2 regions of the Streptomyces sp. NPDC048671 genome follow, and region 2 is predicted to be linked to the other one. Evidence: riboswitches for the same ligand, from Rfam matches in the RefSeq annotation. Region 2 holds a riboswitch; the other holds the start of a gene.
What was found. Region 2 has a riboswitch for S-adenosylmethionine ahead of thrC (threonine synthase). Riboswitches for the same ligand answer to the same signal wherever they lie in the genome.

Region 1 (7,302 bases), on a different contig from region 2:
GAGCGGCTTGCTCATGATCGGGGGTCCTTCCGGCTCAGACGGTCGTGGCGGCGGCGTAGCGGTTGGCGGGGCGGGCGAGACCGAGCAGCCCGCGCAGGGTGTCGGCCTCGTACGCCCGGCGGAAGGCGTTGCGGCGCTGGAGTTCGGGAACCAGGTGCCGGGTGACCGCCGGGAGGTCGTGGCCGGCCACGGCGGGACGCAGCCGGAAGCCGGTCAGTCCGGCCGCCGCCAGCTCCTGGAGCAGATCGGCGAGCCCGCTGGGCGTTCCGGTGAAGATCCGGGCGTCGCTGGTGTACGGGTGGCCGGCGAGGTCGTCCAGCCGCTCCCTGCGGGCCTGGGCCGCGGCGGGGTCGTCGTCCAGGAAGACCACCAGGTCGCCGAAGATGTGCAGGGTCTCGTCGGCGCGGCCGGCCGCCGCCTGTTCGGCGCGGACCTCCTCGACGATCGCGCGGGCCTGGTCGGTGTCGTGCGGGGTGACGTAGCCGATGTCGGCGGAGCGGGCCACCAGCCGGTACGAAGCGGTCGCGTGGGCGAGGGCGCTGACGATCGGCTGGCCCTGGGGCGGCCGGGGGGTGATCGAGGGGCCCTTCACACGGAAGTGTGTGCCCTCGAAATCGATGTAGTGCAGTTTCGCCCGGTCGATGAAGCGTCCGGTGGCGACGTCCCGGATCTCGGCGTCGTCCTCCCAGCTGTCCCAGAGCCGCCGCACGACCTCGGCGTAGTCGGCGGCCTCGTCGAACAGGCCCGTCACCAGCTCCTGCACGACGGGGCTTTCGTAGTCCTCGATGCGCAGCGGCGGGAACGTACGGCGGCCGAAGTGCGCGGCCTCGTGCCGGCGGGCCGTGACCTGAAGGCGCAGGCCCGCGCGACCGGTGCTCACGTAGTCGAGGGTGGCGATGGCCTTGGATATGTGGAACGGCTCCGTGTGGGTGGCCACCACGGTCGGCACCACACCTATGTGCCGGGTCAGCGGGGCGACCCGAGCGGCGATGAGGACGGCGTCGAGTCGTCCGCGGACCTGGTCGGTGCGCCCATCCGGCTCGGTGTGGGACGAGGACTGGAGGCCGAGCCCGTCCTCGATGGTCACGAAGTCGAGCAGTCCGCGTTCGGCCTCGGTGACCAGGTCGGTCCAGTAGGCGGCGGTGAGCAGTTCACGGGGGCGGGCGACGGGTTCGCGCCAGGCGGCCGGGTGCCAGCCCGCTCCGTCCAGAGCCACGGCGAGATGCAGAGGGGAGGGTGACGACGACACGAGAGGGGTGCCTTCCTGATCGACCGTACGAAGAAGCCGGCCCCCGGACGCGGGGAGCGGCTGCGAGGGCAACGGGTCAGGAGCAACAGAGCGCGCCGGCGACGCGCAACAGATCGATGTGCTGCCGGGAGTACAGGCGCGGGCGGCTGGGCATGGCGCTGCTCGTGGCGCGGCGGTGGGTCACGGCAGACATACGCATGTGCTCCACCTCCACCCATCCGGCGCGGCGGACCCCGGGGTCCGCGCCGCCCTGGTGCTCGCGGTCCCCGTCGGGGCGCCGCTCGGTCGTTCTCATGCACAACCGCACGGCTATGCCGTTTCTTCCGGCTGTGCGGCTACTTGTTCCTGCGGTTCCCGTACTTCCGGGTGCCCGGCTCCCCGTTCTCCGGGTCCCCGTGCTTCCGGCTGCCCGTCCGGCGTGCGCACGAGCAGGAATCGTGTGCGTCGGCGCACGGTGAAGCCGATCGATTCGTAGAGCCGGATCGCGGAGGTGTTGCTCGCGGCCGCGTGGAGGAAGGGGGTGTCCCCGCGTTCCCGTATGCCCGCCGCGACCGCGCGGACCAGCCGGGTGGCCAGGCCATGGCCGCGGTGGTCCGGGTGGGTGCAGACGGCGCTGATCTCCGTCCAGCCCGGCGGGCGCAGGCGTTCGCCGGCCAGGGCGATCAGCCGTCCGCGGTCCCGGATGCCCAGGTAGCTGCCCAGTTCGATGGTGCGGGGCAGGAAGGGGCCCGGCCGGGTGAGAGCGACCAGGTCGAGGATCTCGGGTACGTCGGCGGGTCCGAGCCGTTCCGCTTCGGGGGCTGGTTCGGCGTACAGCGCGGTGGCGACGAGCTGAACGCCGTCGCCGCCGCGCTCGATCGTCCAGCCGTCGGGCACCGACACGGCTCCGGAGACCGGGGCGGCGGTGCCGGGTCCGGCCAGTGTGGCCAGATCGGCCCAGGCCCGGGGGTCGGCGGGGTCGGCGAGGGCGCTGAACGGCGAGATGTCCGTGGGGTAGCGGGCGGCCCGGCCCACACGCTCGGCGAAGCCGGCGTGCGGACCGGTCAGCGCCGCCCAGGCGGCGTTGTCCAGGATGTGCGGTTCCGTCGGGACCGGGGGCGGGGCGTGATGGACGCTGGTGGACATGGCGGTGCGGAGTCTCCGTATCCGGGAGGTGGCCGGGACGGCGCCGGCTCATGACAGCGCGGTCCGTCGGCAGATGGGCGGGCGTGGAGGTGGACGTTGATGTTGATACGGGCGCGGGCGCGGGCGTGGATGCGGACGTGGATGCGTATGCGGGTCAGGCGTTGTCGAGCGGCAGTCCGGGCGGATCGACCAGGGAGGCGGGGACGGCCTCGTTGGAGAGGTTCCAGGCGGCGAGCCACTTGGCGTACTGCCCGTTCTTGATCAGGTGGTTGATCGCGGCGGCGATGGGCTTCGCCAGTCCGCTGCCCTTCTTCGCCGTAGCGGCGATGAGCCCCTGGAGCGTCGCACCGGCGCCGGAGAACTGGCCCGCGTTACGCGTCGGTGTGGGGGTCTTCGCGGTCTGGGTGATGTGGTACGCGATACCCGGATTGGGGCCGAAGGAGATGTCGATCTTCCCGCTGGACAGCGCCAGGGCGGTGGCGTTGTTGTCCTGGTAGTACTTGACGGTGAGCTGCTTGCCCTCCTTCGCCAGCTTCGCCTTCCACTCCAGCAGGATCCGCTCCTGGTTGGTTCCGGCGCTGACGGCGACGGTCCTGCCGGCCAGGCTGCGGTAGTCACCGTCGAAGTTCCAGGTGCTCTTCTTCAGTGCCTCGAAGGCGAGGTTGTCCTCACGGTAGGAGGCGAACTCGTACTTCTTCTTGCGCTCCTCGGTGTCGGTGACATTCGACAGGGCCACGTCGACCTTGCCGCTGTCGATGCCGACGAACATGTTCTCCCAAGTCGAGTTCTTCAGCTCCGGCTTGAGCCCGAGGACCGCGGCGACCAGCCGGCCGAGGTCGGGTTCCGCGCCGGTGAGGGTCTTCTGGTCCTCACCCACGTAGGCCAGAGGAGGGAACCCGGCCGGCAGCGCGCCCACGCCGAGCACCAACGTGCCTTTCTCCGCAACCGACTTGGGAAGCCCGGCGCTGATCGACTTCACCTCGGGCACCTTGAGCTCGGTCTCCTCGGCGGCGCCGTTGGAGAGTGCGCCGACGGTGACCGTTCCGGCCGGCGCGCTGTCGGTCCTGGTCGCGGCGTCACCCGCACCGCCGCACGCGGCGAGCCCGGCGGCGAGAGAGGCGACGGCCGCGGAGGCGGTGACGCCGCGGAGGAATCTGCTGCGGAGGCCGATGGAGGGGGTGAGGGTGCGCATGGTGGCTGTCCTTGTCGGGTGCGGTGAGGGCGTACGGGCGGGGGCGCGCCGTGGAGTGGGTGCCGGGATAAGGAGTGATGGGGTCAGAGGTGATGGGGTCAGAGGTGACGGGATCAGAGGTGACGGGATCAGAGCACCTTGCTCAGGAAGTCCCTGGTCCGCGCGTGCTGCGGGTGGTCCAGCAGCTGCTCGGGCGGGCCCTGTTCGACGATTTGGCCCGCGTCCATGAAGACGACCCGGTCGGCGACCTCACGGGCGAACCCGATCTCGTGCGTGACGACCAGGAGGGTCGTTCCGCTGCCGGCCAGGTCCTTGATCACGGCCAGCACCTCGCCGACCAGCTCGGGGTCGAGCGCGGACGTCGGCTCGTCGAAGAGGATGACCCCGGGCCGCAGGGCGAGGGCGCGGGCGATGGCCACGCGCTGTTGCTGCCCGCCGGACAGCTGCCGGGGGTAGGCGGCGGTCCGGTCCGCGAGCCCCACGCGGGCGAGGAGGCCGCGGGCCAGTTCCCGCGCCTCGGGCCTGGTGAGCTTTCCGGTCGCCACCGGAGCCGCGGCCACGTTGTCCAGCACGGTCAGGTGCGGGAAGAGATTGAAGTTCTGGAAGACGAACCCGATCCGGCCGCGCTGCGCCAGGATGGCCCGCTCGCTCAGCTCCTTGAGGCGACCGCGGTGCCTGCGTACGCCGATCAGCTCGCCGTTCAGGCTGACATGGCCGATCTCGGGCTTCTCCAGGTGGTTGATCACCCGCAGGAGCGTGGATTTGCCGGAGCCGGACGGCCCCAGGACAACCGTGACCTCGCCGGGTCGCACGGTCAGCGTCACGCCTTCCAGGACGCGTTGGGATCCGTACCACTTGTGCACGTCGTGCACCTCGACCGCGGCGGGACGTACCGCGAGCACCCCGTTGGCCGCCTCGGTCTGCTCGGTCGCCTCGGCGCTCATATCGCCGTCTCCTTCCGGACCCGGGCCCGCAGATCACCGAGGCCGGTCCGCAGCTTCTGCAACGGGGTCGGCGGCAGGGTGCGCAGCGCGCCCCGTGAGTAGTGCCGCTCGACGTAGAACTGGATGACGGACACGACGCTGGTGAGAATCAGGTACCAGGCGGTGGCCACCAGCAGCAGCGGCACGATGTCGCCGGGGTAGGTGCTGCCCATGCTCTGCACGGAGCCGAACAGGTCGAGCAGCGAGACGTAGAAGACCAGCGAGGTGCCCTTGATCAGGCCGATCAGCTGGTTGACGTAGTTCGGGGTGATGGAGCGCAGGGCCTGCGGAAAGACGATCTTCGCAAACTGGTAGCGCTTCGGGAGGCCGAGGGCCGAGGCCGCCTCGTGCTGGCCCTGGTCGACGGAGAGGATGCCGCCGCGGACCACTTCGGAGGCGTACGCCGCCTCATTGAGGCTCAGACCGATGACGGCGACGACCATGTCGGTGGCGAGGCGGGACTCGTCGAAGGTGAAGAACGCCGGGCCGAACGGCACTCCGAGGCTCAGCGTGCGGTAGAGCGCGCTGAAGTTGTAGAGGAACAGCAGGACCACGATCAGCGGCACCGATCGGAACAGCCAGGTGTAGACCCAGCTGACCGCGCGCAGCACCGGGCTCGGCGAGAGCCTGGCCAGTGCCAGCAGCACACCGCCGAGCAGCCCCAGAGCAGCGCTGTACACGGCGACTTCGAGGGTGATGAGCAGGCCTTCGAGGATCGTGGGCCGCAGGAACCAGTACGAGAACCGGTCCCACTGGTAGAAGGGATTGGTCACCAGGCCGTGGACGATCTGGGCGACCAGCACGAGCACGACGGCTGTGATGATCCAGCGGCCGGGACGCAGGAGGGGAAGGACCCGCTGCGCCGCCAGGGGCTTCGATGCGGCGGGCGGGTGGCGGCGGGGGACCGCCTCGGCGGGCGGCGCTGATCCGGAGGACACAGCGATGCCAGGAGATTCACTCACGGAGGGCTCCAGCGGATTCGGGCAGCCCGGACCGCGGACAGCGGCGTCGCCGCACCGATCGGGGACGAATCGGCGCGACGCGGCACACGGCACGGGACGGGGGCCGGGCGGGGAGAGGGCACACCGCGACAGCGGTGGACGTCAGGAACTCGCAGGACAGAGGCCCGGAAGGCTGGGGCTCAGAAGGAAGAGGCCCGAAAAGCCGTCAGGCTTGACAGAGAATGCGAGAAGCGACCGTACACAGCGCGCTGTTGACGCGCTGCAGGTCGACGGAGCGGTCAGCGCACAGCAGCAGGACGCGGCCGCGGGACCGCCAGGCAGCCATCCCCTCAGCTGCGTCCATCGCTCTCACCGTCACCATTCCGCCCCGTGGGGCCTACACGTCTGCCGAACGTCATCCGGTCCGGTCCGAACCTGGGCACCCCACCGCTGTACGAGGGCTGCCGGCCGGCACACCGTGGGTTCCCGCCGACGCTCACGACCGTTCCGCGCCGCAAGTTAGGCACGGCCCGAAAGGAATTGTCAACGCCGGTGACCACCAGGCGAGACGGCCCGTCCGGCCTTCTTGACGGCGTCACGTGGCGCACCGAAACTGACATGGACGGTCACGATTGTCAGCGCCTCCTGTGCGGGATTCCCCTGCTCAGGTGGTTATCGGCCCCGGCCCGCTGGCAGGCAACCCTTCCACCGCGACGGGGTGCCCCGGGTGACGACCGGGTCCCGCCGGTGCGGCGGGACAAGCGTGGCCTCGCGTCTCGCGAGCCCCGAAGTCGGAACCGGTGGGAATTGTCCAGGAACGGCTTGACGAGGCGCCTGCACATCGATCTGCTGCGTGTCTCCAGCGCTTACTAGCCCGGAAAACTCCGGACGCGTACCGGACCGCTCGATCCAGTCCGGACCGGTACGAGAGCGCAGTCAGTCCACATCCGGCCGCTGGTGCCCACAAGGCGGCGGTGGCTTCCTCGTTCCCGCAGGGATTCCCACCGGGATTCCCATAGGAGAGTCATGCCCGAGACAGCTTCGCGCAGTTCCAGTTCACGTAAGCCCACTTCACGCAGCTCCGGTTCGCGCAGTTCAGGCACGGGCAACTCGCTCACGTGCGGCGCGATTTCCTCCGGGCCGGTTCCGTGCGCCGCGCCCCTTCGTCTCGCGGCTGCCGTGCAGCCCTCCCGTATCCACAGCCGTATCGGCGTCGGTCTGGCCGGCGGCTTCTACCCGGCACCGCACCGCTACGAGCTTTTCCTGTCGGCGAGTTGTCCGCGCTCGCTCCGCGTCTCGATCACTCTCGGCCTGCTCGGCCTCAAGGACTCGGTCGCCACCACACTCCTGGGGCACCCCGCCGAGACACCGGCCGCGTTCGCCTCACTGCGCAGCGCTTACGAGGCCACGATGCACCACTACGACGGACCGCTGACGGCGCCCGCGCTGTGCGACCGGTGGAGCGGACGCATCGTCAGCAACCACACCCCGGACATCCTGCGCGACCTCGCGGGCCTGCTGTCCGGCCATGACGAGGCCTGCCCCTCCGCTCTGCGCCCGCCGGACCTCACCGCGGACATCGACGCCCTCCGTGACCTGCTGGACCGGGACGTCACCCCGGCCGCCGCGCCCTCGGAGCGATCGGCGGCGCTGGACCTGCTGAATCACCGCCTCGCCCTGCGGCCCCACGTACTGGGCGAGGAACTGACGGCCGCGGATGTGGACCTGTGGGTGGCGCTCGTCCGTCTCGGCCCGGCCACCCTGGGCGACCGTCCCCGGCTCCGGGAGTACGTGAGCCGCCTCCGCGACCAT
Region 2 (7,302 bases):
CTCGACGGTGATGACGCCTTCCTTGCCGACCTTGTCCATGGCCTCGGCGATGAGCTCGCCGATCTGGGTGTCAGCGGCGGAGATGGAGGCGGTCGAAGCGATCTGCTCCTTGGTCTCCACGTCCTTGGCCTGCTCCAGGAGGGCGGCGGAGACGGCCTCGACGGCCTTCTCGATGCCCCGCTTGAGAGCCATCGGGTTCGCACCCGCGGCCACGTTGCGAAGGCCCTCGCGGACGAGCGCCTGAGCGAGAACGGTGGCGGTGGTCGTACCGTCGCCGGCGACGTCGTCCGTCTTCTTGGCGACCTCCTTGACCAGCTCCGCACCGATCTTCTCGTACGGGTCCTCCAGCTCGATCTCCTTGGCGATGGAAACACCATCGTTGGTGATCGTGGGGGCGCCCCACTTCTTCTCAAGGACGACGTTGCGGCCCTTGGGGCCGAGGGTGACCTTGACGGCGTCGGCGAGCTGGTTCATGCCGCGCTCAAGACCGCGCCGGGCCTCCTCGTCGAACGCGATGATCTTGGCCATATGAAGTGGTCCTCCCGGACAGGGGTGGATTCTCCGGACCGAGTGGCGCCCGCGACGGACGGCCTGCCGCCTGCCGGTTCCTTGCCCCGACAGACCTGCGGGCCTCACCGGCCCGGTCCAAGTTTCTGTCACTCTCACCCGGAGAGTGCTAAGCCCAATGATTAGCACTCGACCCCCGAGAGTGCAAGCGTCCCCCTCCGGAGTGTGGACAACCGGCCGACGCTTGCGGAGGGGTTCCGGACGCACGGAGGGCCCGTACCCCAGGGGGTACGGGCCCTCCGTGCGTGAGTAGTGTCGTTGGCCGACCGTGCCGAGCTCAGCCGACAGCGAGCTTGACCATGTCCGCCTGCGGCCCCTTCTGGCCCTGCGAGATTTCGAATTCAACTCGCTGACCCTCTTCGAGGGTGCGGTATCCGTCCATCTGGATCGCGCTGTAGTGGACGAAAACATCCGCACCACCGTCGACCGCGATGAAGCCGTACCCCTTCTCCGCGTTGAACCACTTGACGGTGCCCTGAGCCATGCCTAACTCCCCTATTACTGGCCCTTGCACAGGACCGCACTTCGCGGGCCCGGGTCAGAACTCACCCTCCGTCAGGAGAGGGTGCGTGCGCCGGAACGCGTCGACCGCGGCCGAATGTATCTGCCCAACTGCCCTCTGCAACAGGTCAATCGGACGAGAATTCTGGGCAGCGCCGATCGCCCGAATATGAGTAACTCATGAGATTCCAGGGCAAGTCGGGCCAGGCAAAGGCGACTTATGGCGCAAGAAGTTCAGTTACTTTGGCTGCATCTTGTCGTGGCCGGGCGCATTCACATATGCGGGGGGGGCACGGGCAGCAGAGGGGGCTTCCCACACTCTACCGCGCTCAACCATACAGAATCGCCCCCTCCGCTTCTGTCGCAGAGGGGGCGATTCCGGTGACGCGGTGGAGCGGGACCACTCGGGTCCCGGGGGTCAGCAGCCGCCGGCGACGGCCGGGATGATCGAGACGCCCGCGCCGTCCGGGGTGACCGCTTCCAGGCCGCCCTCGAAGCGCACGTCGTCGTCGTTGACGTACACGTTCACGAAGCGGCGGAGCTTGCCCTGGTCGTCCAGCACGCGGGCGGCGATGCCCGGGTGGTTCTTCTCCAGGGACTCGATGACCTGGGAGAGGGTCGCGCCCTCGGCCGGGACCTCGGCCTGGCCGCCCGTGTAGGTGCGGAGGATGGTGGGGATACGGACCTTGACGCTCATGGTGGGTGCCCTTCCTGGAGTCACGGATGGTCGGAGGCTGCCGGCAGCCTCTCAACTGCTGCCGACGGCCTGTCAGCTGGTGCCGGCGGGCCTGTCAGCTGGTGCCGGTGGCCCGTCAGCTGGCGCCGGCGGCCTCTCCGCCGGTGCCGAGGCCGGCGGCGCGGAAGGCGTCCAGGCTGGGGCGGATCGTCGCCGTCGCCTGCGAGGTGGCGGCCACCGCGTCCAGCGTCTTGAGGCCGTCACCGGTGTTCAGGACGACGGTGGTGAGCGACGGGTCGAGCAGACCGGCCTCGATCAGCTTCTTCGTCACACCGACCGTCACCCCGCCCGCGGTCTCGGCGAAGATGCCCTCGGTGCGCGCCAGCAGCTTGATCGCGTCGACGACCTGCTCGTCGTTGACGTCCTCGACGGCGCCGCCGGTACGGCGGGCGATGTCCAGGACGTACGGGCCGTCGGCCGGGTTGCCGATCGCCAGGGACTTGGCGATCGTGTTCGGCTTCTGCGGCCGCACGACGTCGTGACCGGCCTTGAAGGCGGTGGAGACCGGGGAACAGCCCTCGGCCTGGGCACCGAAGATCCGGTACGGCTTGTCCTCGACCAGACCGAGCCTGATCAGCTCCTGGAGGCCCTTGTCGATCTTCGTGAGCTGCGAGCCGGACGCGATCGGGATGACGATCTGGTCGGGCAGCCGCCAGCCGAGCTGCTCGCAGATCTCGTACGCGAGCGTCTTGGAGCCCTCGCCGTAGTACGGCCGGAGGTTGACGTTGACGAAGCCCCAGCCCTCGCCGAGCGGGTCGCCGATGAGCTCCGAGCAGAAGCGGTTGACGTCGTCGTAGTTGCCCTCGATACCGACCAGCTCACCGCCGTACACCGCGGCCATGACGACCTTGCCCTGCTCCAGGTCGTGCGGGATGAACACGCAGGACCGCAGGCCGGCGCGGGCTGCGGCGGCGCCCACCGCACCGGCGAGGTTGCCGGTGGAGGAGCAGGAGAGCGTGGTGAAACCGAAGGCGCGGGCGGCCTCGACGGCGATCGCGACGACACGGTCCTTGAAGGAGTGCGTCGGGTTGCCGGAGTCGTCCTTGACGTACAAGCCGCCGGTGACGCCCAGCTCACGGGCGAGGTTGTCGGCCTTGACCAGCTTGGTGAAGCCGGGGTTGAGGTTGGGCTTGTCCGCGACATCGGCGGGGACCGGCAGCAGCGGCGCGTAACGCCAGATGTTGTCGGGGCCGGCCTCGATGCGCTTCTTCAGCTCGTCCGGGGAGCCGCTCGGCAGGTCGTACGCCACTTCGAGCGGCCCGAAACAGGTCGCACAGGCGAAAAGGGGGCCGAGCTCGAATCGCTCTCCGCACTCGCGGCAGGAAAGCGCCGCGGCGGGACCAAGATCAACGGAGGATTCGGTGTTTGCTGCAACAGTCTGAACAGCCATGATGGCGAGGCCCTTTCTCCTCATCTTCCTCGTGACGCATTTCGCCACAAGACGGAATTGGCACCTTCCCCACCTGACCTCGCGGTCGGCTGGATGGTTGCCGGGACTTCAACGGGCCGTTCCCTCTGTCCCTCTGGATGAGCGCTGTGGCACTGGACCATGGATCCAGGCGTTTATCAGCGGATGGACCCCGGCATGCCACGGCCATCTGCGTTGTTCAAGACTGTAACCGAAGCACCGGACTGTTGAGATAGTCGTCCGAACCGCGAGATGGATCACATACAGGGAGTATCGACCGTGCTGGAAGAGGTCGAAGGCTGGCTGACCAGGCGTTCCTGGTCCTCCGCCGACCGCCCGCTGGAGCAGCTCCTGGCCGCCAGGGACGGCGACCCGCGCCGCGGGAGCGTGAGTGTCGTCCTGCCTGCGCTCAACGAGGCGGCGACGGTCGGGGACATCGTCCGGGTGATCCGGCGCGAGCTCATGGAGAAGGTCCGGCTGGTCGACGAACTCGTGGTGATCGACTCCGGCTCCACGGACGCCACCGCCGAGGTCGCCCGCCGGGCGGGCGCCCGGGTGATCCACCGGGACGCGATCCTGCCCCGCGTCCCGGCCGTCCCCGGCAAGGGCGAGGTGCTCTGGCGGTCACTCCTGGTGACCAGTGGTGACATCGTCTGCTTCATCGACGCGGACCTGAAGGACTTCTCGGCCGACTTCGTCTCCGGCATCGTCGGCCCGCTGCTGACCGACCCCTCGGTGCAGTTCGTCAAGGCGATGTACGACCGCCCCCTCGGGGACACCGCAGGCCAGGGCGGGCGGGTCACCGAACTGGTGGCACGGCCGCTGCTCAATCTGCACTGGCCGCGACTGGCCGGCTTCGTCCAGCCGCTGGGCGGCGAGTACGCCGTGCGCCGCTCCCTGCTCGAACAGCTGCCGTTCCCGGTCGGTTACGGAGTGGAGCTGGGGCTGCTCGTCGACGCCCTGCACACGGTCGGCCTGGACGCGCTCGGGCAGGTCGACGTCGGCGTCAGGAAACACCGCCACCAGGACGGCCAGGCGCTCGGCCGGATGGCGGCGGCCATCTACCGGACCGCTCAGCTGCGGCTCTCCCGAGGGCATCTGGTCCGCCCCTCGCTGACCCAGTTCGAGCGCGGCGAGCACGGCTTCGTCCCGCACACGTACCCGGTGGACACCGAGGAGCGGCCGCCGATGCGCGAGATCGAGGAGTACGTCTCGCGCCGCGCGGCGTGACCGGAGCACCGCCGCACGCACGTTTGGACGGTTCGGGATCGGGCTAGATTCCGCAGCATGGTCTCCGAGCACGTCCCCCAGCCCGCCGCCGCCCAGGTACTCGTCGCGTCCAACCGAGGTCCGGTCTCGTACGCGCTCCGCGAGGACGGCTCACTCGACGCGAAACGGGGCGGGGGCGGACTCGTCTCCGGGCTGAGCGCGGTGGACGACAAGGTGTGGGTCTGCGCCGCACTCGGTGACGGCGACCGCGAGGCGGTGCGCCGCGGGGTCGGCGAGCCGGGCGTACGGATGCTCGACATCGACGCGGACGTGCACGCCGACGCGTACAACGGGATCGCGAACTCGGTGCTCTGGTTCGTCCACCACCTGCTCTACCAGACCCCCCTGGAACCCGTCTTCGACGCGGAGTTCCGCCGGCAGTGGGCCTCCTTCGAGACCTACAACCGGGCCTTCGCGGAGGCGCTCGCCGAGGAGGCGGGCGAGGGCGCGGCGGTCCTGGTGCAGGACTACCACCTGGTGCTGGTGCCCGGAATGCTCCGCGAACTCCGCCCCGACCTGCGGATCGGCCACTTCTCGCACACCCCGTGGGCGCCCGTCGACTACTTCCGGATGCTGCCCGACGACATCGCCGAGCAGGTGCTGCGCGGCATCCTCGGCGCCGACCGGGCGGCCTTCCTGACCCGCCGCTGGGCGGACGCCTTCATCGGCTGCTGCACGGAGATCCTGGGCGGCACCGGCCGCACCCGCATCGGCGTGCACGGGCTCGGCGCCGACGCGGACTTCCTGCGCCGCCGCGCGCACGAGGCGGACGTCGACGAGCGGATGGCGGCGCTGCGCGAACAGGTGGGCCCCGGCCGGAAGACGATCGTGCGGGTGGACCGTACGGAGCTGTCCAAGAACATCGTCCGCGGGATGCTCGCCTACCGCGCCCTGCTCGACGAGCGGCCCGAATGGCGCGGCCGGGTCGTCCACATCGCGTTCGCCTACCCCTCGCGGCAGGACCTCGCGGTCTACCGGGAGTACACGGCCGAGGTGCAGCGCGTCGCCGACGGCATCAACGCGGCGCACGGCACAGCTGACTGGACCCCGGTCGTGCTCCACGTCAAGGACGACTTCGCACGCTCCCTCGCCGCGTACCGGCTGGCCGACGTGGCGCTCATCAACCCCATCCGGGACGGGATGAACCTGGTCGCCAAGGAGGTCCCGGTCGTCTCCGACCACGGCTGCGCGCTGGTGCTGTCGCGGGAGGCGGGGGCGTACGAGGAGCTGGGCGACGACGCGATCACGGTGAACCCGTACGACGTGTCCGCCACCGCCGACGCGCTGCACGAGGCGCTGACGATGGAGGACGACGAGCGCGCGGCGCGCACGGAGCGGCTGGCTGCGGCGGCCACCGCGCTGCCGCCGCAGCAGTGGTTCCTGGAGCAGCTAGAGGCGCTGCGCCAGGACTGACAGGAACTCGACGACGGCTCCCGGCCCCGGCAGCAACAGGTCCGCGCGCTGGGCGAGTTCGGGCACCTCCGCCTCGCCGCTGCAGATCAGCAGGCCGGGGGTGCCGTCGGGGCCCTCGGCGCGGAGCTTCTCCACGGCGGCGTAGGCGGCCAGGTCGCCCAGGTCGTCGCCCGCGTACAGCACGGACTCGGCGCCCGTCTCACGCACGTACTGCGTCAGGGCGACGCCCTTGTCCATGCCCGAGGGGCGCAACTCCAGGACCAGACGGCCCGGTTCGACGATCAGCCCGTGCCGGGCGGCGAGCTCGCCGAGGGGGCCGCGCAGGGCCTCGAACGCGGCCTGCGGGTCCTCGGCGCGGCGGGTGTGGACGGCGAGCGCCTGCCCCTTCTCCTCTATCCAGGTACCGCGCCAGGAGTCGAACCTGTCCAGTACGCCCGGGAGTTCGGCCCGCACGGCGGCGACGCCGGGGTGCGGGGCGGGGGCGCGGACGGTGCCGGAGACGGCGTCCCAGCGTTCGGCGCCGTAGTGGCCGAGGACGACGAGGTGGTCGAGGCCCGCGACCCCGGCGAAGCCGCCGTAGCGGACCGCGACGCCGGCCGGGCGGCCGGTGATCACGGCGACCGACGCGACCTGCGGGGCGAGTGCGGCGAGCGCCTCGACGGTGCCGGGGTGCGCGCGGGCCTGCTCGGGGTCCGGGACGATGTCCGCGAGGGTGCCGTCGAAATCGAGCGCGACGACGGCACGGTCGGGACGGGCGAGGAGCGCGGCGAGGCCCTCCTGTCCGGCGGGGGTCGTCGGTGTCGGCAGGGGCGGGGTGTGCGGGTGGCTGCCCATGCGCCGAGCCTATAGCCGGTGGGCCTCGACCGGGGCTCGGTGGGCCCGACCGGGGCTGGGCGCGGCCGACCGGGGCTCGGTGCGGCCCACCTGGGCTCCGTGCGGCCCACCGGGGCTCGGTGCGGCCCGACCGGGGCCCCGTGCGGCCCGACCTGGGCTCCGGTCGGCCCGACCCGGCTCCGCCCCGGACTCTGCTCCTTGAGGTGGACGGCACCATCCAGCCTTGCCGGCGATTGAGGTGGCCGGCCATATCCAGCCCCGCCGGCGTTTGAGGCGCGGGGGCTCGGGGGCAGAGCCCCCGGTGAAACCCGTCGCCACACCCCCAGGGCTCCGCCCCGAACCCCGCCCCTTGAGGTGACCGGCACCATCCAGCCCCGCCGGCGATTGAGGCGCGGGGGCTCGGGGGCGGAGCCCCCGGTGAAACCCGTCGCCGCGCAACCGGGGCTCCGCCCCGAACCCCGCTCCTCAATCGCCGGAGGGGCTTGATTTGCCCGCGGGACGGGTCGGATATACGGCGGCCAGAGGGGCTTGAGATGGCCGCCGGACGGGCTGGTATACGGCGCGGCCGGCGGGG

Region 1: linked by a shared signal. The riboswitch ahead of ACZ6S6_RS10235 (amino acid ABC transporter permease) and the one ahead of thrC (threonine synthase) in region 2 are both predicted to bind S-adenosylmethionine.

The regions. Positions count from the first base shown of each region.
Region 1 covers NZ_JBVJHB010000004.1:283,615-290,916, forward strand. Annotated here, with positions in the region: gene ACZ6S6_RS10205 (NtaA/DmoA family FMN-dependent monooxygenase) at 1-15, opposite strand, end outside; gene ACZ6S6_RS10210 (LLM class flavin-dependent oxidoreductase) at 35-1,249, opposite strand; gene ACZ6S6_RS10215 (putative leader peptide) at 1,326-1,544, opposite strand; gene ACZ6S6_RS10220 (GNAT family N-acetyltransferase) at 1,559-2,374, opposite strand; gene ACZ6S6_RS10225 (ABC transporter substrate-binding protein) at 2,529-3,566, opposite strand; gene ACZ6S6_RS10230 (amino acid ABC transporter ATP-binding protein) at 3,695-4,510, opposite strand; gene ACZ6S6_RS10235 (amino acid ABC transporter permease) at 4,507-5,511, opposite strand; SAM riboswitch class IV at 5,887-5,994, opposite strand; SAM riboswitch class IV at 6,115-6,260, shown strand; gene ACZ6S6_RS10240 (glutathione S-transferase C-terminal domain-containing protein) at 6,670-7,302, shown strand, end outside.
Region 2 covers NZ_JBVJHB010000010.1:185,703-193,004, reverse strand. Annotated here, with positions in the region: gene groL (chaperonin GroEL) at 1-528, opposite strand, end outside; gene ACZ6S6_RS21795 (cold-shock protein) at 845-1,051, opposite strand; gene ACZ6S6_RS21790 (MoaD/ThiS family protein) at 1,487-1,765, opposite strand; gene thrC (threonine synthase) at 1,881-3,194, opposite strand; SAM riboswitch class I at 3,212-3,338, opposite strand; gene ACZ6S6_RS21780 (glucosyl-3-phosphoglycerate synthase) at 3,492-4,442, shown strand; gene ACZ6S6_RS21775 (alpha,alpha-trehalose-phosphate synthase (UDP-forming)) at 4,500-5,894, shown strand; gene otsB (trehalose-phosphatase) at 5,871-6,728, opposite strand.